DNA from 3 places in the Gorillibacterium sp. sgz306347 genome. Region 1 is predicted to be linked to each of the others. Evidence: predicted binding sites of a transcription regulator. Region 1 holds the regulator's gene; each other region holds the start of a gene.
The links. Region 1 encodes Rex, which represses fermentation and respiration genes when NADH is low (regulators of the CRP and FNR family bind a similar motif). Its sites were predicted from a motif close to TTGTGAAATATTTCACAA; they were not measured.
Positions count from the first base shown of each region.

Region 2: AC6I6H_RS14135 (cytochrome ubiquinol oxidase subunit I) is a predicted target of Rex. The motif match lies at 1,592-1,609, and genes of this name have one in related genera.
Region 3: hydE ([FeFe] hydrogenase H-cluster radical SAM maturase HydE) is a predicted target of Rex. The motif match lies at 5,160-5,177, and genes of this name have one in related genera.

Region 1 covers NZ_JCAPET010000018.1:15,799-22,970, forward strand. The annotation lists gene AC6I6H_RS11305 (hypothetical protein) at 1-324, opposite strand, end outside; gene AC6I6H_RS11310 (cell wall elongation regulator TseB-like domain-containing protein) at 469-984, opposite strand; gene AC6I6H_RS11315 (amidohydrolase) at 981-2,291, opposite strand; gene AC6I6H_RS11320 (DUF47 domain-containing protein) at 2,474-3,091, shown strand; gene AC6I6H_RS11325 (redox-sensing transcriptional repressor Rex) at 3,163-3,786, opposite strand; gene dinG (ATP-dependent DNA helicase DinG) at 3,783-6,641, opposite strand; gene AC6I6H_RS11335 (tetratricopeptide repeat protein) at 6,760-7,172, opposite strand, start outside.
Region 2 covers NZ_JCAPET010000024.1:62,929-70,100, reverse strand. The annotation lists gene AC6I6H_RS14140 (MerR family transcriptional regulator) at 634-1,389, opposite strand; gene AC6I6H_RS14135 (cytochrome ubiquinol oxidase subunit I) at 1,719-3,122, shown strand; gene cydB (cytochrome d ubiquinol oxidase subunit II) at 3,112-4,125, shown strand; gene cydD (thiol reductant ABC exporter subunit CydD) at 4,125-5,984, shown strand; gene AC6I6H_RS14120 (amino acid ABC transporter ATP-binding/permease protein) at 5,981-7,172, shown strand, end outside.
Region 3 covers NZ_JCAPET010000012.1:579-7,750, reverse strand. The annotation lists gene nuoE (NADH-quinone oxidoreductase subunit NuoE) at 1-309, opposite strand, end outside; gene AC6I6H_RS08620 (thiamine pyrophosphate-dependent enzyme) at 509-2,800, opposite strand; gene AC6I6H_RS08615 (2-oxoacid:acceptor oxidoreductase family protein) at 2,828-3,817, opposite strand; gene hydE ([FeFe] hydrogenase H-cluster radical SAM maturase HydE) at 3,958-5,061, opposite strand; gene AC6I6H_RS08605 (SDR family oxidoreductase) at 5,831-6,541, shown strand; gene AC6I6H_RS08600 (DnaJ family domain-containing protein) at 6,558-7,034, shown strand.

The DNA.
Region 1 (7,172 bases):
CGCTTTGGACCACCAGGCGTCGATTTCCGGGGACGAATTGCTTTCGACGTCCAATTGCACTTTGCGGCCGTCGATCAAGGATGCGCCATCCTTCACGATGGTCTGGTATATGTCCCGAATGCTGGCGTCGTCGCTCAGCTTCAGGTCGATTTGGACGGTATCGTTGGTGAATTTGGATGCTACCTGCTCCACTCCCTGGTTTTTCTGGACAAGCTCGGCCAGCGGATTTTCCATCGCATAGCTGCGATACATAAACCAGCCGCCAAACAACAGCACGCCGGAGGTCAGCAGGGCGACAAGAACCGGTATACCTTTCAACTTCATTGACGTCCGCCTTTCTAGTTGATGAATTTTGATATAAATTTGATATAAGACAGTATAGCACATAATATATCACAAGTGTTGAAACTTTGCGCAAAAACATAAAAAACCCGAAACCATTTGGTTTCGGGTTTCTTGTTCCGTCTATCAGTCTGCGCCGAGCTTCCACTTGTCCAGCAGCGTTCCGTCGCGGAACCGGTAAAATTCGTAGTAGAGGGTTTCCTTCCCGCTTTCCTCCAGCCGGTAAAAGGACTGCCAAACGTATTCGTTCTCATAGACCCCGGGTACAATGCGCATGATCGAAGCGGCCGGGGTTTGCTCCAGCACCTTTTTCTTGATGTCGGCTTTGGTCACTCCTTGATCGGCGTATTCGGCATGCACCTGTCCGCCCAGCACCCAGACCAGCATTTTGCGGCCTTCGGCGTTTGCTCCCTGCACCACCATCATCGGCGCGTCGGCGACAAAAGGCGTCACCTGACTGACGGTAACCAGTTCGCTTTGCTGCCTGGCCACCTCCGCAGCCGCATCTTCCTCGGTCCAAATATCCGCCTGCACGCTAATGTAAAACCGGTATCCGATTACCAGCAGCACAGCGAGCCCCAGCACAATGCCGACAATGATCTTCGTCCGCTTCCGCGAAGCGCGCGTTCTTCTTCCGCTCAACGCCCGATCAGCCCTTCATAGCTGGCGGCAAATTCCGCTTTGATTTTTTCTTCATCCAGGGTCAGGACCGCTCCGTTTCGAACGACCGGCCGCCCGTCGATCCACACGTCCCGGACATCCGCGGCGGTAGCCGAGTAGACCACATGCGACAGGAAATTCGAAGCCGGCTGATAATGCGGCTGGTCGATGTCAAGCGCGATAAAGTCGGCCTTCATGCCGGGCGCAAGCGCTCCGGTGCCGTCCAGCCAGATCGACTCGGCTCCGGCCCGGGTCGCCATCCGGAACGCTTCGTAAGCGGGAACGGCGGTCGGGTCCCCCGTTGTTCCTTTGTGCAGCAAAGCGGCCAGGCGCATTTCCTCGAACATGTCGAGGTTGTTATTGCTGGCGGAGCCGTCCGTCCCGAGCGATACCTTCACACCGGCGGCGAGAAGCTTGGTCACAGGCGCGATGCCGCTTGCCAGCTTCAGGTTGCTGCCGGGGTTGTGGGAAACCCGGACGTCGCGGCGGGCCAAAATTTCAATTTCCTTGTCGTTCAAATGAACGGCATGCGCGACAAGACACGGACGGTCAAACACGCCCAGCTTCTCCAGATGCTCGACCGGCCGGAGCCCGTAGGCCCTTTCGTTTTCCTCCACCTCACGCGCGGTTTCCGACATGTGGGTGTGCATCGGAAGATCCAGCTCGTACGACAGCTCCACCAGCTTCTCGATATAGTCCGGCGGGCAGGTATAGGGTGCGTGCGGCGAAATCATCGCCGTGATCCGGCCCCCTGCGGCGCCATGCCAGCTGCGGGCGAAGGCGGCCGCTTCACGCAGCTTGACGTCCTGCACCTCGGGCGGGCAGAGCCCGATGACGCCCCGCGTGAGACAGGCCCGCATGCCCGACAGCTCGACCGAGCGGGCCACTTCATCCATATGATCGTACATGTCGACGAACGTCGTCGTGCCCGATTTGAGCATTTCCACAATGGAAAGCAGGGTGCCTATTCTTACGTCGCCCGCCGTAAATTTCGCTTCGTTGGGCCACATTTTCTCTTCCAGCCAAACCTGGAGGGCCAGGTCGTCGCCTACGCCCCGAAGCAGCGACATCGCCGCATGTCCGTGGGTGTTGACTAGTCCGGGCATGTACAGCCGGCGGCTGCCGTCCACCACTTCGTCAAAGCCGGAGGCAAGCTGCTCCGGGGAAAGCTCGGGTCCGAGCCATTCAATTTTATCGTCTGCCACAATCATATTTCCGCGCAGTACGGGAGACTCCGCATCCGGAGTCAGAAAAATGCCGTTTTTGATCAACAATCGGGCCAAAGGGATCGTTTCCTTTCTGCTATCCGTTTTTCTAGAGCGTACAACGCCGGCGGGGCAAAAGCAAGGCTTCCGGACAAGAGTTGACGAAACCGTGGCGAAGGGGCGTCCTCATTGCGCGGCCCGCTCTCTTTATGATACCTTAACATAAGGAGCAACGGGGTCATATATAAACGGGAGGCTAAACCTACATGTTTCAGAAAAAGGGAGATACCGATTTTTTCAAGCTGCTGCTGGAATCCGCAGACAACACGCTCGTGGCGGCCAAAATGTTCCGCGAAGCAATGAGCGGCTCGAAGCCGCCGGTGGCTTACATCGACCAATTGAAGGATCTTGAACACAAGGGCGACAACATCACCCATATGATTTACCGCGGGTTAAATAAAGTGTTCATCACCCCTCTCGACCGGGAGGACATCATGGAACTGGCGAACAAAATGGACGATGTCATGGACTACATCGAAGAAACGATCGCCAAATTCGACTATCTGAACATCGAAGCCTCCGACGACTACATGCGAAAATTCGCCGAAGTGATTGTGAAGGCCTGCGAGCATATCGTCGAAGCGTTCCACCTGCTCTCCAAGAAGAAATACGATCAGATCTCCGAGCATACCGTGCAAATCAACAGCCTGGAGAACGAAGGCGACCGCCTCATGCGCGAGGGCATTCGCAAAATTTTCACCGAGCAAAAAGACCCCTACACGGATTTCAAAATCAAGGAGCTGTACGAGCGCCTGGAAAAAGCGACCGACGCCTGCGAAGGCGTCGCCAATATACTCGAAAGCATCATCCTGCGTTACGCCTGAGACGGCAGACGCGGATACACAAAACGCCGCGATCCCTTACGGATCGCGGCGTTTTCATTGGGAAGAAACGATTAATCCAGGTAATACGCCAGGCTCAGCAGCTCCGTCGTAAAATCGGCATAATGCACGCGCACGTTCGGAGTCACTTTAATGATGGAAGGCGCAAAATTGAGAATCGCTTCGACGCCGGCGGCAACAAGATCGTCTGCGACGCCCTGCGCTTCCGATCCGGGGACGGTGATGATGCCGACCCGGATGTTCTGCTGGCGCACCGTATCTTTCATTTCCTCGATAGGCTGGACCGTCAGGTGATTGATCTTCGTGCCGACAATTTCCGGAACGGCGTCGAACAGGGCGACAATGTGCATGTTGTCCTTCAGGTAGGCGTTGTAGTTGCTGAGCGCCTTCCCCAGGTTCCCGGCTCCGACCAAAGCGACGGCGATTTCCCGGTCCAGCTTCAGGATCTGACGTATTTTCTCAATCAGGTATTCGACGTCATAGCCAATGCCCTTTTTGCCGAAATCCCCAAAGTAGGCCAAATCCTTGCGAATTTGGGCGGGATTCAGATCCAGTCTGCGTCCCAGGTCCTGAGAGGAAACGGTCTGCACGCCATTGGCATGAAGCTCGCTTAAATAGCGCAGGTATACCGGCAGTCTGCGGACTACCGCTTCCGAGATTTTCTCCGTCGTCTTCATTCGTTAACCCCTTCCATCCATTGCGAAATTCTCGGCACCAGTTGCTTGGCATTCATATGCTCAATTTTGGGTCCCGGCAGCGAGTATAAGAAATGCTTTCCGTAATAGGTTTCCAGAATCCTTGTGTCGTACACGATCACAATGCCTTTGTCGCTTTCGCGGCGCACCAGCCGGCCGAAGCCCTGCTTGAAACGGATGACGGCCTGCGGCACGGAAAGCTTCATGAACGGATTCTGGTTTTTCTGTTTGATGCGGTCGCATTTGGCTTCCACCACCGGATGGTTCGGCGGCTGAAACGGCAGCCGGACGATCGCCAGGCAGCTCAGCGCTTCGCCGGGAATGTCGACCCCTTCCCAGAAGCTGCTCGTTCCAAGCAGAACGGTTTTGCCGTTCGCCTGAAAGAGCCGGACCAGCTTGCTTCGGCTTCCGCCGTCCATGCCCTGCCCCAATACCTGGATGCCGTCGGGCGTGAGCCGCTCGCGCAGCTCTCCGTGCACCTGCTTCAGCATCCGGTAGGAAGTGAACAGCACCAGCATGCGCCCTTTGGTTTCGCGCGCCACCTCGGCGAGCGATTCCACCAGCGCGGCCGTAAACTCGGCCTCGCCTTTCATTCCCTTCAGCACCGGGAAATCGCGCGGGATAACGACCAGCGCCTGCTCCCGGTAATTGAACGGCGAAGGCAGCTGCACCTCCCGGAGCCGGTTGTCCTCCGCCGCCTCCCGCAGCCCGAGCTGATCGATGGTGTAATCGAACGTTTTGCCGACCGACAGCGTGGCGGAGGTCAGCACGACGCTTTCCTTTTGATCAAAGAAATGCGCCTTCAGCATCGGGCTGACATCGATGGGAACGGACATGAGCTGCAGCGACTTCATTTTGTGCTGGTGGTTGCCTTCAATCCAGTAAACAAAGCCCGCATCGTTCTGGGCAACGAAAAAGCGCAGGTTGTCGCGCAGCCGGGCCAGCTCCTTGACGCCGCCCGAAAGGTTGGTGGCAAGGCTTTGCAGCTCCGACCGGTCCGGCTCCTCCTTGAGCGGCGCGAGCAGTTTGTCCAGCTGCTTCAGCAGCTTCGCCAGAAGCCGATCGAGGTCCTCGTGCGCTTCGGTCAGCTCCGCCCAGCCGGCCGGCTTGCGGTCGTCGGTCAGCCGGAATACCAGGGCGTTCTCTCCCGTATCGCCCGCACCTCCCGCCATCCGCTCGTACAGTCGCGACATCCAGTTGTCCCACCGCTCGCGGATGTCCGCAAACAGAGGATACATCTCGTCAATCGATTCGCAGAGCACGCCCGCTTTGTCGGCCGACAAATTGTCGTCGTGCACGATGCGCTGGCGAAGCAGAGGGAGCTGACCCAGCCGGCTGTCCTTGTAAAGCCAAGTGAGCCCGTTCACAAAAGCATGCCAGGAAACTTCCAGTCCAAGGTGCTTGGCGGCCACTTCTTCGAAATTGTGCGCTTCATCCACCACGAGCTGCTTGTAGCCCGGAAGAATCCGGTGCTCCGCCTTCATGTCGGTAAACAAAAGCGAATGGTTCGTGATGACCACATCCGCCTCGCCCGCATCGTAGCGGGCGCGATGATAGAAGCATTTTTTAAACCAGGGGCAGCTGCGGTTCTGGCAGGAATCCGCGTCGCTCATGACCGACCGCCAGAAATCGGCTCCCCGGCCTCCAAAGTGCAGCTCCTCGTCTTCACCGCGTTCGGTGAGGCTGAGCCAAACCAGCATTTGCGCCGCGGTGACCAGATCTTCCCGGCCGTTGTCAAACTCCTCGTACACGATCTTCTGCTCGAACTTGCGGAGGCACAGGTAATGGCTTCTACCCTTCAAGACCGCCGCCCGGAACGGGACGGGGAAAACTTCGTGCAAAAGAGGCAGGTCCCTTTGCCGCAGCTGCTCCTGCAGGTTGATCGTGTGCGTGCTGACGACCATTTTTTTGCTTTCACGAATGCCGTAATAGAGCGCCGGCAGCAGGTACCCGAGCGATTTCCCGGTTCCCGTACCCGCCTCGACCAGCAGGTGCTCTTCCCCCTCGAACGCGGCGGCAACCTCCGCGGACATGCGGTTCTGCGCCTCCCGCTCTTCATATGCAGGAAATTTGGCCTGCAGCTTCTTCTTGACGCCCTCGTGAAAAGCTTCAAAGGAATCGCCCAGCGTTTCACGGGCTTCCTTCTCGTCGCGCTCCCATTCCTCTTCGCCCCAGTCCTCCGCCTTCAAAGCGAATTGGCGGAAATGCTGCTGCGCTTCCGGCTCGGCGGCGACCGACTGCTCCTTCCGGGCGCATTGCTCGCGAAGGAACCAGCCGAGATCGGAGGAATCCTCCCGAAACAGCGCCTCAATGCGCTGGACCGTCAGAAGCGGGAGCTCCTGAAACCGGGACACGCACTTCAGCCAGAGCTCCGCGGTCGCTTCCGCGTCGGAATCCGCCTGATGAGGCCGGTCATGGGAGATGCCCAGCTCTTCCGTAACGTTGCCGAGGGAAAGACTGGACAAATCGGGGTAGCAGATGCGGAGCAGGTCCATTGTATCGAGAACCGGCCCGCCGAACTTGAAATATCCGCAGGCTTCAAGAGCCCGCTGCAAAAAAGCCAAATCAAACCCTACGTTATGAGCGACCAGGATGCTGTCCTGCAAAAGCGGCTGCATCTCCATGATGACCTGATCGATCGCGGGCGCGTCCTTCACCGTTTCGTCGTCGATCCCCGTTAAAGCGGTGATAAACGGGGGGATCGGCGTCCCGGGATTAACATAGGACGCATAACGCTTTCCAATCCGGTCTTCCTCTATAAGAACAAGACCAACCTGAATGATGGAATCAGTCGGCTGGCCTCCGGTCGTTTCAAAATCCAATACCGCGAATTTCATTGCCGCTTATCAAATCCCTTCTCCCGCTCCCCTAAGCATACCACAATCCGATTTCGCACAAAAGAAAAAACGACCGGAGTCTACGAGAGCCCAGTCGGTTTTGCAAATGGCGGCCCGCTTACTGTTTCCTGCGGTAAGGCCAAAATTCCTTGCTCCAGAAGGCCGGTTCCATAAACGAGGAATCGGTCAGGTCCGCCAGTTTAAAATATCCGTAAGCCTGCTCCATGTTCTGGTTGTGTACCTGAATGCAGCCCATGGCGTTATAGGAAATAGCTTTCAGCTTGGCGTTATTCGTCAGCGGAACCAGCAGATGAAAATGCCGGTAAGCCTCGTCCAGCTCACCTAATCGAAGGTATCCCATCGCCAGGTAAACGCGGCCGAGAATGAAGTCCGGCTTCTCGCGGACAAGCGCCGCGAATTCGGCGACGGCCTTGTCGAACATGTACAGCTTGTAAAAGCCCTGGCCTTTGATAAAATGCTCGGACACCGGCTGACCGCCGTCCAGATCGGAGTCGGCCAGCGCCGCGGAAC
Region 2 (7,172 bases), on a different contig from region 1:
GAAAAGCCGGGCTGTGCTGATGCGCCTCTTATCGCACAGCCGCAAACTTCCAAGTGCAAGCGCGAAGTCTCCGGCGACCGATGCGGCGGCAATAATACCGCTGACCGCGCAGATCCCCGCCTATATAGAGAAACCCGCGTGAAACCGTCATTTTGCCGTTCATATTGCTGGATGGTTCTTTTTCATGTTCTTCAACTACTAATGCATCCATCTTCCAGAGAAGCGAATGTTCGCAATGCCGGACTTTCTGTTATCTCTTGCAGGTGGATTTTTATTTGCACACGCGGTCCTGGCTGCTTTTACGGCTTGCGGCGTTCCTTTTCCTCCTCGCCCGGCACTATTGCTGCAATTGTGCAGGTTTATGAATCGCAGGGGGCGCTGTAAAAATAAAATGATGCGATTGTGCAGGATTTTTTGTATCAATCGGGCGTTTTCGCTTGTTGGAGCCCCAGATTAATGCATATTTGCAGCAATGCCTTCTTTCCTCGCCTTTTATGAGAAAGAATCCTGCACAATTGCAGCAATCAGTTCCTAGCCCTGTTACTTCTTAAGCTGCTCCACAGTTCCCCATGTCCGTAACGGCTCTCTATCGCGGAGAGGGATGCGCCGAACCGCACATATACCGGGACGGAACTACCTGCCGCCGGCGCCGGAGAAAGCGTCAGCTGCGACGAAGAGATAATAGGCCAGCCCGGTCTGCTGCTCTTCAAGCATCCGGCGGTGAAACTCATCGCCGAGAAAGAACCGCGTCTGTGCGGCCAAATCGGCCGCGGTTGACGGCAGGTCGCTCCTCTCCAGAAATGCCAGGTGCCGCTCAATCCGTGCGGTTACCTGGTTGTCCGTATGGCTGATGCCGGTTCGCAGCGCTTCCGCCATGGCTTGCAGAAATCCGGCTGCTTCCGAAGCCGCATCGTTCAGTTTCGCAACGTCCTTTTCTCCCGAGGCGAGCAAATCCACCCCGTAAGACTCCGCCAAATGCTCGTTTTGCTCCCGAAGCGCCTCGTTCCATTGGGCCTCCGTTTGAAAACCCCGAAACAGCTCCTTTTCGTTCATCGGGTTTCCATCCTCCTTGTTGGCTTTTGTTTTGCGCAGCGTTTCAATGATGGTCTCCAGCCGCTGTTTGCGCTGAACAAGCAGTTCTTCCTGCCGCGAAAGAATCGCCGCGGTTTCCGGATTGCCTGTCAGAAGCCGGGCGATTTCCTCCAGCGGAAAATCCAGCTCCCGGTACGCCATGATCTGCTGCAGGCGTTCCAGTTCTTCCGCCCCGTAGAGCCGGTATCCGGCGTCACTGATCCGGCGCGGCGCAAGCAGGCCGATTTTGTGGTAATAGTGAAGCGTTTTGACGGTAACGCCGGACAGGGCGGCGACTTCTTTGACGGTATGCAGCATGCGGCCAACTCCTTTCAAATGAAAGTGTAAGGGCTCCTCCAAGAGGAGAGTCAAGAGGCTTGGTTTACTTATTTTAGCGGTGGCAGGAAAGAGAAGGACAGGGCAGGAGGCGTCATCGGGAACAGCGGATTTTGTCCTTTTTCGGGTAAGAAATGCGCCTTTTGTCGACCATATCAAAAATAATGAGAAATGTCACAAAGTATTGTGAAATCTGACACAAAATCGCCGCATATACTGTGATCCGCCACACATCAATTGTGATATAAATCATAATGTGATAATTCTTCTAAACCAACAAACCAAAGAAATTCTAGAAAAGGGGACTGGGTATGGATCCGGTAATGCTTTCGCGGCTGCAGTTCGCGATTACCACGATTTATCATTTTTTCTTTGTGCCGCTATCCATCGGTCTGGCCTTGTTCGTGGCGATCGTCGAAACGATGTACGTCCGGACGGGCAAAGAAGAGTACAAACGGTTAGCAAAATTTTGGGGCAAACTGTTTTTAATCAACTTCGCGGTCGGAGTGGTCACGGGGATTTTGCAGGAATTCCAGTTCGGCATGAACTGGTCCGCGTATTCCCGCTTCGTCGGCGACGTGTTCGGCGCGCCGCTTGCGGTTGAAGCGCTGCTCGCCTTTTTCCTGGAATCGACGTTCATCGGCCTGTGGATTTTCGGCTGGGACCGGTTGTCCAAAAAGCTGCATGCCATGTGCATTTGGCTGGTGTTTATCGGCACCGTGTTCTCGGCGTTCTGGATTCTGCTCGCCAACTCGTTCATGCAGCGGCCTGTCGGGTTTGAAATCAACAACGGGCGCGCCGAGATGAATGATTTCCTTGCGCTGATCACGAACGGCCAGCTGCTGGTCGAATTCCCGCATACGATTTTCGGCGCTTTCCTGACGGGCGCGGCTTTTATCGCCGGCGTCAGCGCCTGGAAGGTGTTCAAGAAGCAAGAGAAAGAGCTGTTCAAGCCGATGCTGCTGATCTCCTCGGTCGTCGGGCTGATCGCCTTCTTCGGCATCGCTTTTTCGGGTCACGCCCAGGCGCAATACCTGGTTAAAACCCAGCCGATGAAAATGGCCGCCGCCGAAGCCCAATGGGGCAAGAGCGGAGACCCGGCGCCCTGGTCGGTATTTGCGAAGATCGACACGGTGAACCAAAAGAACGATTTTGACATTCAAATTCCCGGTCTGCTCAGCTTCCTTTCCTACAGCAAGTTTTCCGGAGAGGTAAAGGGCATGCTCGAGCTGAATGAAGAATACCAGCAAAAATACGGCCCCGGCGACTACATCCCGCCGGTGAAAACCACCTATTGGAGCTTCCGCATCATGATCGGGGCGGGCGTCGTCAGCTTCCTGCTGATGGCCGGCGTGCTGTACCTGGCGTGGCGCAAGCGGATGGATTCGGCGAAGCCGTGGTTTATGCGCGCGCTGGTCTGGGGGATTCCGATGCCGTTTATCGCCAATACGGCGGGCTGGATCATGACGGAGGTCGGCCGCCAGCCGTGGACCGTGTTCGGCCTGTTCAAGACCGAGCAAAGCGTTTCGCCTTCGGTGACGGGCGGGCAGGTCCTTTTCTCGATCATCTCGTTTTCGCTCATTTACACCATGCTCGCGATCGTCATGACCTACCTGTTCGTGAAAGTAATTAAAAAAGGGACGCTGGAGCAAGACACGAAACCGAAGGTGTCCGCCGATCCGTTTGGCAAAGGGGGTCCTAACGATGTCTCTTAACGAACTTTGGTTCATTCTCGTTGCGGTTCTTTTCGTCGGCTTCTTCTTCCTTGAAGGCTTCGACTTCGGGGTCGGCATGTCGACCAAGCTGCTGGCCCGCACGGACGGGGAACGGCGCGTTCTGATCAACTCCATCGGCCCGTTCTGGGACGCCAACGAAGTTTGGCTGATCACCGCCGGCGGCGCGATGTTCGCCGCTTTTCCCAACTGGTACGCGACTTTGTTCAGCGGCTATTATACCCCGCTGGTCGTCGTGCTGCTGGCCCTCATCGCCCGCGGCGTCGCATTCGAATTCCGCGGCAAAGGCGACAGCGAAGCCTGGAAAAAAACTTGGGATTGGGCCGTTTTCCTCGGCAGCCTGCTGCCCCCGCTTCTGTTCGGCGTTGTTTTCGCCGGCCTGATGAAGGGTCTTCCAATCGGGGAAGACATGGAGATGCGCGCCGGAATTTTCGATATGGTCAACGGGTATACTCTGCTCGGAGGCGTTACGGTTTTGATGCTTTGCCTGGTGCACGGCCTTGTGTTTACTACGCTCCGCACGAGCGGGGAATTGCAGGACCGGGCCCGCTCGCTGGCGCGGAAGCTGCTGATTCCGCTCGCCGTTCTGGTCGTTGCTTTCGCTATTCTGACGTACACCATGACCGATATGTTTGAACAACGCGGCCTCGCGCTTATCCTGATGGCCGCCGCGGGCGCGGTGGCGTTCCTCTTGGCCGGCTATTTCATGAAGCTCAAGAAAGACGGCTGGGCGTTCGGCATGACGGGGCTTGTCATTGCGCTCGGGTTTTCGGGCGTATTCGTGGGGATGTTCCCCCGCGTCATGATCAGCTCGATCAGCGAAGCGTTCAGTCTGACGATTCACAATGCCGCCTCGGGCCATTACTCGCTGAGGGTGATGACGATCGTGGCGCTCACTTTGCTTCCTTTTGTGCTCGGGTATCAGGCGTGGAGCTATTTCGTGTTCCACAAACGGGTGCATGAGAAGCAGCATCTGGAGTACTGATGGGAAAAGGACTCTTAAAATTCAAAGGCATCCGCCCGGTGATGGCGGTTCTGACGGGGCTTACGCTCCTTCAGGCCGCCGCCATCATCCTTCAAGCCAAGTGGCTGGCGGAGCTGCTTTCGTCGCTTTTTGCCGGCGAACCGATGCGGGAACAGTATGGCGTCAGCCTGCTGTTCCTTCTGGCGTTCATTGTCCGCCAAGTGCTCTCGCTCCTGCAGCAGAAAATCGCGTACCGGTTCGCCGAAAAGACGGCCTCCGGGCTGCGCGCCCGGCTGCTGGAGCGGCTGTTTCAGCTTGGCCCCCGGTTTGCCCGCGAGAAAGGAACGGGCAGCCTCGTCACCCTTGCGCTGGAGGGCGTGACGCAGTTCCGCACATACCTAGAGCTGTTTTTGCCCCGGATGATCTCGATGGGCGTCGTGCCGGGCTTGATCCTGCTGTATGTTTACTACCGGGACGCGTCCTCGGGCGTAATCCTCACGATAACCCTGCCGATCATGATCGTGTTTCTGGCTTTGGTCGGCCTGGCGGCGCGGGCGCAAACCAATAAGCAGCTGGCGACGTACCGGGTGCTGTCGAACCATTTTGTGGACTCGCTGCGCGGGCTGGAAACGCTCAAGGTGCTCGGCCGCAGCCGCGAGCACAGCAAAAGCATCCGCCGGGTCAGCGACCGCTACCGGTCGGCTACGATGAAGACGCTGCGCGTCGCGTTTCTCTCGTCGTTCGCCCTCGACTTTTTCACGATGCTGTCCATCGCGCTAGTTGCGGTGGGCCTCGGCCTGCGGCTGATCGAGGAAGAAATGACGCTGGTCACCGGGCTGACGGTCCTGATCCTGGCGCCGGAATATTTCCTCCCGGTGCGGATGGTCGGGAACGATTATCACGCGACCCAAAACGGGAAGCAGGCCGGGGAGACGATCCAGGCGGTGCTGGACGCGCAGGACCCGGCGGAGGCAGGCCGGGAAGACGCGAACGGAGGGGAAACGCCGCAGGCAAAGTCGCCTGAAGCGGTGTTCGGCGCGTCTGGCCTAACGGCCGATCCCGCCGCAAAGCGGCTGGGCGATCCGGCGGCAGACGCGTCTGGCCCAACGGCCGATTCCATCGCAAAGCGGGTAGGCGATCCGGCTGCCGTGCTGGAGATTGAAGGGCTGACGGTACGTTACGAGGCGGAAGGAGTCGCATCTCTGAACGGCGTCACGTTTAAGACGCGGGGCGGCCGCAAAATCGGCGTCATCGGCGAAAGCGGAGCCGGCAAATCGACGCTGATCGAAGCGCTCGGCGGTTTTTTGCCGGCACAGAGCGGACGCGTTCTGGTAGACGGAGCGCCGGCGGATTTGGCGTCGGACGGCTGGAGAAGCCAGATCACCTATATTCCGCAGCAGCCGTACCTGTTCCAATGCTCGCTCGCCGACAACATCCGGTTTTACCATCCGGAAGCGAGCCGTGAGGAAGTGCTGGCCGCGGCGGAAGCGGCGGGCCTTGCGGACGTGATCCGCAGCCTGCCGAACGGGCTCGACGAGCCGCTTGGCGGAGGAGGCCGTTCTTTAAGCGGCGGACAGGAGCAGCGCGTGGCGCTCGCCCGCGCTTTCTTGAGCCGGCGTCCGGTGATGCTGCTGGACGAGCCGACCGCGCACCTGGACATTGAAACGGAATATGAGCTCAAAGAAACGATGCTGCCGCTTTTTGAAGGCAGGCTTGTCTTTCTCGCCACGCACCGCCTTCACTGGATGCCCGACATGGACCTGATCCTGGTGATACATGACGGCAAAGTGGCGGAAGCGGGGACGCACGAAGAGCTGCTGGCGGCCACAGGCGTCTACTACGGGCTGGTTGCAGCGGATGAAGAGGAGGGGATGGAATGAAACGAAACGGCTGGCTGGCCCCTTATCTGCGTGCGCACGCCGCGAGCTTTACGGCGATTGTGCTGCTCAGCGCGCTGACGCTGCTTTCGGCGGGCATGCTGATGTTTACGTCCGGCTTTCTCATTTCCAAGTCTTCGATCCCGCCTGAAAACATCTTGCTGGTGTACGTCCCGATCGTCGGGGTGCGCACGTTCGGCCTCGCCCGTTCGGTGCTGCATTATGTGGAGCGGCTGATCGGCCACAACGCGGTGCTGAAGGTGCTGTCGCAAATGCGCGTCCGCCTGTACCGCGTGCTGGAGCCGCAGGCTCTGTTCGTCCGGTCCCGGTTTGCGACCGGCGATCTGCTCGGCGTGTTGGCGGAAGACATCGAGCAGCTTCAAAATGTTTACCTGCGGACGATTTTTCCCGCCGCGGTTTCCGTGCTTCTTTACGCCGCGGTGGTCGGCGTGATCGGAGCTTTTGACCCGATGTTCGGGCTGCTGACCGCGGTTTACCTGCTGATCCTGCTTGTGCTGCTGCCGTACTTGTCCCTTCGGATTACCAAGGCCGCCCAAGTACGGATGCGGACCGAGCGCGGGGCGCTGTACGGCAAGCTGACGGACGCGGTGCTCGGCATCGGCGATTGGGTAATCAGCGGCCGCTCGGCCGCGTTTGTCGCCGGTTACGAAGAGGACGAGCGCAAGGTGGCGGCCCTCGACCGCCGGCTGCGCAGCTTCGCGCATTGGCGAACGTTCGCCGCGCAGCTTACGTCGGGCGTGGCCGTTATCCTGATCGCCGTCTGGGCGAGCGGCCAATACGATGCGGGCCGCATCCCGGCGACGATGATCGCGGCCTGTGTCCTAGCGATCATTCCGCTGATGGACGCGTTCCTCCCGGTTTCGGAGGCGGTGGAGAAAATCCCGCCTTACCGGGAGTCGCTGTTCCGGCTGGAGGACATCGAAGCGCGGTCCGGCTCGTTCGTGCCTGTTTCGGAGGCTGAGGGGAAGGGGAGAGACGGAGCGGAAGTTGGCGCTGATGGCTCGGCGCGGTCCGGCTCGTTCGTGCCTGTTTCGGAGGCTGAGGGGAAGGGGAGAGATGGAGCGGAAGTTGGCGCTGATGGCTCGGCGCGGTCCGGCTCGTTCGTGCCTGTTTCGGAGGCTGAGGGGAAGGAGAGAGACGGAGCGGAAGCCGGCGCCAGGGCGGCGATTT
Region 3 (7,172 bases), on a different contig from region 1:
CTGCGCGCCTTTGATATAACACGCGGTGCCCATGCACACGCGGATGATGTTTTCGCCTTTGGGGGTAAGGGAAAAGAAATGATAGAACGAGGCGACGCCGTAGATTTCGCTCATCGGGATATCCAGCTCGGCGGATACCACCTTCAGCACGTCCTCCGGCAGGTAGCCGTAAATATCCTGAACCTCGTGAAGCACCGGAATCAGAGCGCCTTTCACCGATTTGAAGCTCTCGATGGCGGCCTGAACCTTTTCCAGCTTCTCGTCGGCCTGGGCGACTCCCTCGCATTGGCAGGCTTGTTGCTGTTCCATGTACGTATTCTCCTTCCTTTCTGACCAGCTGAAAGATTGCGAAAAAAATCACATAAATCCTCGCCAATAGAAGAAAAACGAGGTATACTAGACTGAGAACGTTTATCAATGGGCATACTTGAGGCCGGCAGCCGCTAACTGCCGGCCTCGGGGACCCATCCTTGCTTTTCTTTCTTTTTTGCGATGACCGTGACTTATTTTACAGATCCGGGTTTTCGTGCTTCGCCTTCAGCCGGTTCCAGCGGCGCTCGACCTCCGCCTCGAAATCGGCCAGCATCGCTTCGTCCTTCAGCAAGTGCTTCGTTTTGCCCATGCCCTTCAGCCATTCCACCACCGGAACGCGTTTGCCCTTTTCTTCCGGGTTGTACGTGATGTTCGTAACCCCTTGCTCGATTTCATAGAGCGGGAAGAAGCAGGAATCGACCGCCGCTTTGACCAGGCCGGTGCCCTTCGGGTCTTCCGTTTTCCAGTTCAGCGGGCAGGCGCACAGGATTTTGCCGTAAGCCGTGCCGACATTGTTGGCGTACCACTGGGCTTTGGCCGCTTTTTGCAGCAGGTCCTGGGCGTTGCTTTCCGCCGCCGTAAAGACATACGGAATGTTGCAGGCCGCGAGAATTTGCGCGGTGTCTTTGTGATGGCCTTTTTTGCCCTTTTGGGCTTTGCCGACGCCCGACGTGGAGGTCATGTGGCCCATCGGGGTGGAATACGACAGCTGGGAACCGGTGTTCATGTAGCCTTCGTTGTCGTATTCGAGAATGATCATTTTATGATTGCGCAGCGCGGCCCCGACCGTCGCGCCCATGCCGATGTCCATGCCGCCGTCGCCGGATACCATGATGAAGGTGACGTCGTCGGAAACCTGGATTTCGCCGCGGCGCTTCATTTCGTAGAATGCATCCACCGCGCCTGCCACCGTAGCGGCCCCGTTCTGGAACAGGTTGTGCACGAAGGTTTGTTTGTGGGACGAATACGGATAGCTTGCCGTTACGACATAAGCGCAGCCCGTTTGGAACAGGACGACGATGTCGCCTTCGATGCCTTTGAAGAACAGCTCCAGCGCGGAGAGGGCGCCGCAGCCGGGACATGCGCCGTGTCCGGGCGCCAGTCGGTGCGGTTTCACCGTCAGCTGGCGCAGCGGGGGCAGCTTGACCTTCAGCCGTCCGGTTTCTTCGTCCTGCGTTACGTTGATCAGGCCGGTTTTGTAAGATTCGCCGTGCAGCGGTTCGATGACTTCCTTGATCGCGTCCTTCGCTTCGCCCGGATAGTGGCCGTGGTAGTCAAACGGCTTCTCGGCGTAGCCTTTGGCGGCGGCGTCGATGGCGGCGTCCAGGAACGCTTCGGCATCGTCGGCATAGAAGTCCTTGCCGCCCAGACCGAAGATGCGGGACAGCACGACGGTTTTGTTCTCGGGGTCGATTTGCAGCGCGGAGCGGATTTCGTGCGTCAGGTTGCTGCCTTGGGCGCCGTAGGAATCGGCGCGTTCGCCCACGAGCAGGGCTTTGACGTTCTTCAGCGCCTTGCGGAGCTGCTCGGCCGGGAACGGGCGGATGATGTTCGGACGGATCAGGCCGGCCTTGATACCGCGCGCCCGGTAAGCGTCCACCGTGTCTTTGGCCGATTCGCCGGCGCTGTTCAGAAGGAACAGGGCCACTTCGGCGTCTTCCATGCGGTACAGGTCGAGCGTCGGGTATTCGCGGCCGGAGAGCTTCGCGTATTCGCGAGCCACTTCCTCGAACACTTCGCCGGCTTTGTCCAGCGCAACCGACAGCTGATAGTGGTTGTTCAGCAGGTCGTCGCCGCCCATGTGCGCGCCGATGGTAACCGGACGGGACGGATCGGCCACGTTCGGGTAGTTGCCGTTCGGGTTCGGGCCGACAAAATCCTGAACCGTCTTGTTGTCTTTGAAGTACTGCACCTTCCGTTTCTGGTGGGAGGTGAAGAAGCCGTCGTAAGCGACGATGACCGGCAGGCGGACATCGGAATGCTCCGCAACCTTCAGCGCCATGATGTTCATGTCATACACGGCTTGCGGCGTGCTCGCCGTCAGAATGACCCAGCCGAGGTTCAGGCCGTAGTACAGATCCGAGTGGTCGCCGCGGATGTCGAGCGGACCGCTGATCGCCCGGGTGACCAGGTTCAGCACCATCGGGAACCGGGTGCCGGACTGCGTCGGCAGCTGCTCCAGCATGTACAGGAAGCCTTGGGAGCTGGTGGCGTTGACGACGCGGGCGCCCGCGAGCGCCGCGCCGTAGCAAATCCCGGCGGAGCCGTGCTCGCCGTCGGCGGCGATCAGCTGGATGTCATGCAGACCGCGGGTTTTCATTTGGTCCAGGTATTGCGCCACTTCCGTGGAAGGGGTGATCGGAAAATACCCCATGATGTGATAGTTGATTTGGGCGGCAGCCGTAGCGGCCATTTCATTGCCGGATTCGAAGTACGTGACCTGTTCGGCCGGCACGATTTCAGTCAGCTTGTTTTCAACAACGGCCATGTTCGTGTCCTCCCTTTCAAGGTTTGCTTAAAACACTTGCGCAACGCGGTTTTGCTCGGCGTAGCCCACTTCTTCGCGGCGGGTGGCCAGGGCATCAGTCGGGCATACCTCGACGCATTTGAGGCAGCCTTTGCAGTATTGGTAATCGATGCCGCGCAGGAACTGCTGCTGCCGGCCGCGTTTGTCTTCGGCGGATTCCCACACGAAGCAGTAATCGGGGCACACGTTGTCGCAGTTGGCGCAGTGGATGCACTTCTCGGCGTTGTATTCCGGCAGGAAGCCCGCACGCGAGCCGCTCAGGTCCTTCAGGATGCTGTTCGCCTGGGCGAGGATGACGCCGCCGGGCACTTGGGTTTCGTAGCCGAGCGGGGAGAGCGCGCGTTTGAACGCTTTGGCTGCCGCACCGGCGGGAACTTCATAGGTTTTGAACTTCACTTCGTTGTAACCCCGGTCGAAGGTGCGGATGTTCGGCTCGACCAGATGCGGGTATTTCTTCTCGAACGTCCGGCGGATGACGGTGCGCATCGCTTCGGGATCGAGGAAATCGCAAATCCGGAACAGCGCGCCGAGCATGGAGGTGTTGACCTTCGTTTTCTCGTCGACGGCGATGCCCATCGCGTCCACAATCGCCAGTGTGCCGTATTCCAGCCCCAGGTCCTTGCGGACTTCGTCAAAGTCGCGCGTCGTGTTGACGAGCACGACGCCGTCCGCGGGCAGGCCGCTGATCACGTTGACGTTCTTATAGAGCGCTTCGTGGAACACGCCCACGACGTGCGGCTGCTCGATCGGGCTGTGGTCGCGGATTTCGACGTTCGGCTCGCAAAAGCGCACGAACGCTTTGACCGGCGTCCCTTTTTTCTCGGACCCGTAGGACGAGAAATTCGCTGCGTTGAACCCGAGTTCGATGGCTCCGGTTTCGGCCAGCATTTTGCCGGCCAGGTTGGCCCCGAGTCCGCCGATCGATTCCAGGCGAATTTCAAAAAAGCCCAGCGAGTTCTTCTTCGGTAAAGTAGACATCTGGTTTCCTCCTTTGTATTAATGAAGCTTAAGTCCGGCCGCGGGAACGGGCTCCTCCGGCAGGCACCCCCGCGCCTCCGGCGTCTTCCCTCCCGCGCGCAAAAGTCACGGCATGCACAGGAAGTACAGAACTTAAGCAATCATACGTGAATGTTTTCACTTTCTTTGCTGCCCATTGATGCAGCGGCAAGCGCCGGGTCCACTTTCCGGAAGTTGAAGTTATCCCCTCTGCCCAGCTCCACCTGATACCCCGATGCAACAATCCGCATCTCGATGCAGCCGCGGCAGTGAGCCGCTTCGTCGCCCGTGCAGATCTTGTTCTCGTACAGGGCATACTTCTCGCGCACCGGAGTCGGCGACAAAATCGGCATGACCACGTTGGCCCCGGCCCGGAGCGCTTTCTCCCGTCCGGTCGGATCAAGCGTGCCCATCGCCGTCGTGGCGGGCATGAGGGCGTCGGGCACGAACAGCCGCGCCAAAGCGATCATCACCAGCGTGTCCTCCACCGTTCCGCCCGCCGCATCCTTCAGCGGCGTCGCGCTGTGCGGGATGAACGGGCCGATGCCGATCATTTCCGGCCGGAGCTCCTTCAGGAAAAGCAGGTCTTCGGCCAGATGCCCGGCCGTTTGGCCCGGCAGGCCGACCATAAAGCCCGCGCCGATCTGGTAGCCGATCTCCCTCAGCACGTGCAGGCAGCGGATCCGGTTGTCGAACGACATGCCCGGATGAAGCGATTCGTACAGCTCCCGCGACGCCGTCTCATGGCGAAGCAGGTAGCGGTCGGTGCCCGCTTCAAACAGCGTCCGGTAAAATGCGTCGCTGCGCTCGCCCACCGAAAGCGTCACCGCAGAGTCGGGGTAGCGGCTTTTGATCGCCCGGACGATCTCCGCAAGCGCCGTATCGGTGAAGCGAAAGTCTTCGCCGCTCTGGAGAACGAACGAGCGGTAGCCGAGGCCGTAGCCTTCCTCCACGCAAGCGAGGATTTTGTCTTCGGTCAGCCGGTAGCGGTCCGCCCCCGGATTCGACCGGCGGATGCCGCAGTACAGGCAGTCCTGCTTGCAGATATTGGAGAATTCGATAAGCCCCCGCATGTAGACGCTTTTGCCGTAGTACCGCTGCCGGGCCTCGTCGGCGTACCCGAACAACCGCTTTTTGCCGCCGGCATCGAGATTCCCGAGCAGATAAACGATCTCTTCCCTGGTTAATTCGTTCCGCTCCCGGAGTTTGTCTAGCAAATGCTCCATCGGTGCTCCTCCTTCCGGCGGACTTTCCAAACCGGTTGCGGGACAAGCGTAAAAACGCTTTCCTTCGTCCCCATTGTACTGCAAAAGCAACCGCCCCAAAGTGAACTAGTTCACAACATTTGGCTTTTTTTAAAAGCTTTTTCTATTGCTTCCTCTTAAACATCTTTATAACGGACAAGAAAAGGAGCAGAAAACGGCAAATATGAAACAGCCGCGGCCGCCGGTTCCGTTCTATGCCGCAAAGGACGGCGAAGGGCTATTTTTCTTCGCAAGCGCTTTCTCTTCCGGGCGGAAAGCGGGCGGCGGACGCCTGTTCATCGCCGTTTCCCGCAGGAAAGCACTGTTTCGTTTTAAATGAGACGTACTATAACAGGATAGAGCATAATATGAAACAGGCGTGAAGATGCGAGATTTTTCTTTTTATTTCGATAATTGCGCCAAAGCCAGAACCCGCCCCGGTTTCCGTAATAGATCACAGCCTTGAAGCCCTTCCAAGTGATGAATATCATTCTCAATTAGCCCCCGCTGTTTCAGCTTCTCCCCGGGGCTTGCTCTATTGCGGCGAGCGTTTACGGGGGCAAGAACGGGTGTTATTGGGGCACGTGGGCCTCTGCTTGAGCAGCACTTCAACAGGCCGCTGTGCGGTCGTGCCGTTGCCAAAGCATTTTCGAGCTTGGCGGAGGTCTATTCTTGCACGAAGTTTTGCGGGCGGTTTTGCGGGCGGTCGGCGGGTGCGTTAAACTGGAGGAAAGGAAAAGGAGGATGCAGCATGAAAACCGCCTATGTTACCGGCGCGGACCGGGGCCTGGGGCTCGCTCTTGTCAAAGGGCTGCTGGACCGCGGCTGGTTTGTTTTTGCGGGGCGTTATCTGCCGGACTGGCCGGAGCTTTCCGTTCTGGCGGGGGAGTACCCCGACCGGCTGATAACGGTGAATCTGGACGTTGCGGACGAGGAGTCCGTCCGGGCGGCGGCCGAAGCCATCGCGGGGCGGACCGCTTCGCTCGATCTGCTGATCAACAACGCGGGCATTCATCCCAAAACCGAGCCTACTGTGCTGGACCCGCTTGATTTTGAGGAAATGCTGCGCCTGTACAATACAAATTCGCTCGGGCCGCTTCGGGTCACGCATTCCGTGATGGGCCTTCTGCTCAAAAGCGAAACCAAAAAGCTGGTTAATATCAGCTCCGAGGCGGGCAGCATTTCGGCCAATACCCGCATAGGGAACTTCGGCTACACCATGTCCAAGGCGGCGCTAAACATGCAGTCGGCCATTTTGCAGAAGCATTTGAAGGAATACGGCGTCAAGGTGTTCAACCTGCACCCCGGCTGGCTTCGCTCTTATATGTTCGATGTAAAAAATGAAGAAGCCGATCTGGAGCCATGGGAATCGGCCGAGGGCATCCTCCGGCTGATCGAAACGCAGAGCGATCCGGAAGGCCCGCTTTATCAGGATTACACCGGCCGTCCGATGAGCTGGTAACGGGGAGGGACGGACCATGCCGTTTTCCCGCAAAAAGCAGCGCCCCGCCGCCAGCCGTCCGCCCGAGGAGCGCCCGATCATTCCGCTTCCCGCCGAGGTTCTGGAGGACCGGGCGGTAGCGGACCATGCGGAGCGGCAAAGGCAGCACTGGTTGGACGAAGCGGTTGAAGATTTCCGCCAGCGCGGCGGATTCGACAACCTGCCCGGCCTGGGCAAACCGCTTAAAGTGCCCCAGGGCAGCGTCATGGACGCCATCCTGCAAAACGCCAAGGTGCCGCACCCGTGGGTCCTTTTGCGGACGGAGATCAAACAGGCCATCGAAGCGCTCATCCGGCTGCTCGACACGCGTCCCGACAGCCCGGAGGCGGACGCGAAGCTGGCGGAGATCAACGAGCGGATCGCCCAGATGAACCTGCAGGCGCCATCGGTCACCCTGCACCGGCGCAAGCTGACCAGGGCCAACCTCCGCGAGCAGTACCAGCGCTGGTTGTAGGAGCGATCGCCGGGCTCAGCCACCACGACAGCGGAGAAAAGGCGCCGCGTCTCCGGGATGAATTGCCGGCGGTGCCGCACGTGACCGGTCGCGGTATTTATGCGGCATTCGGGCGGGTTGAGGCATCATGCGGTATTC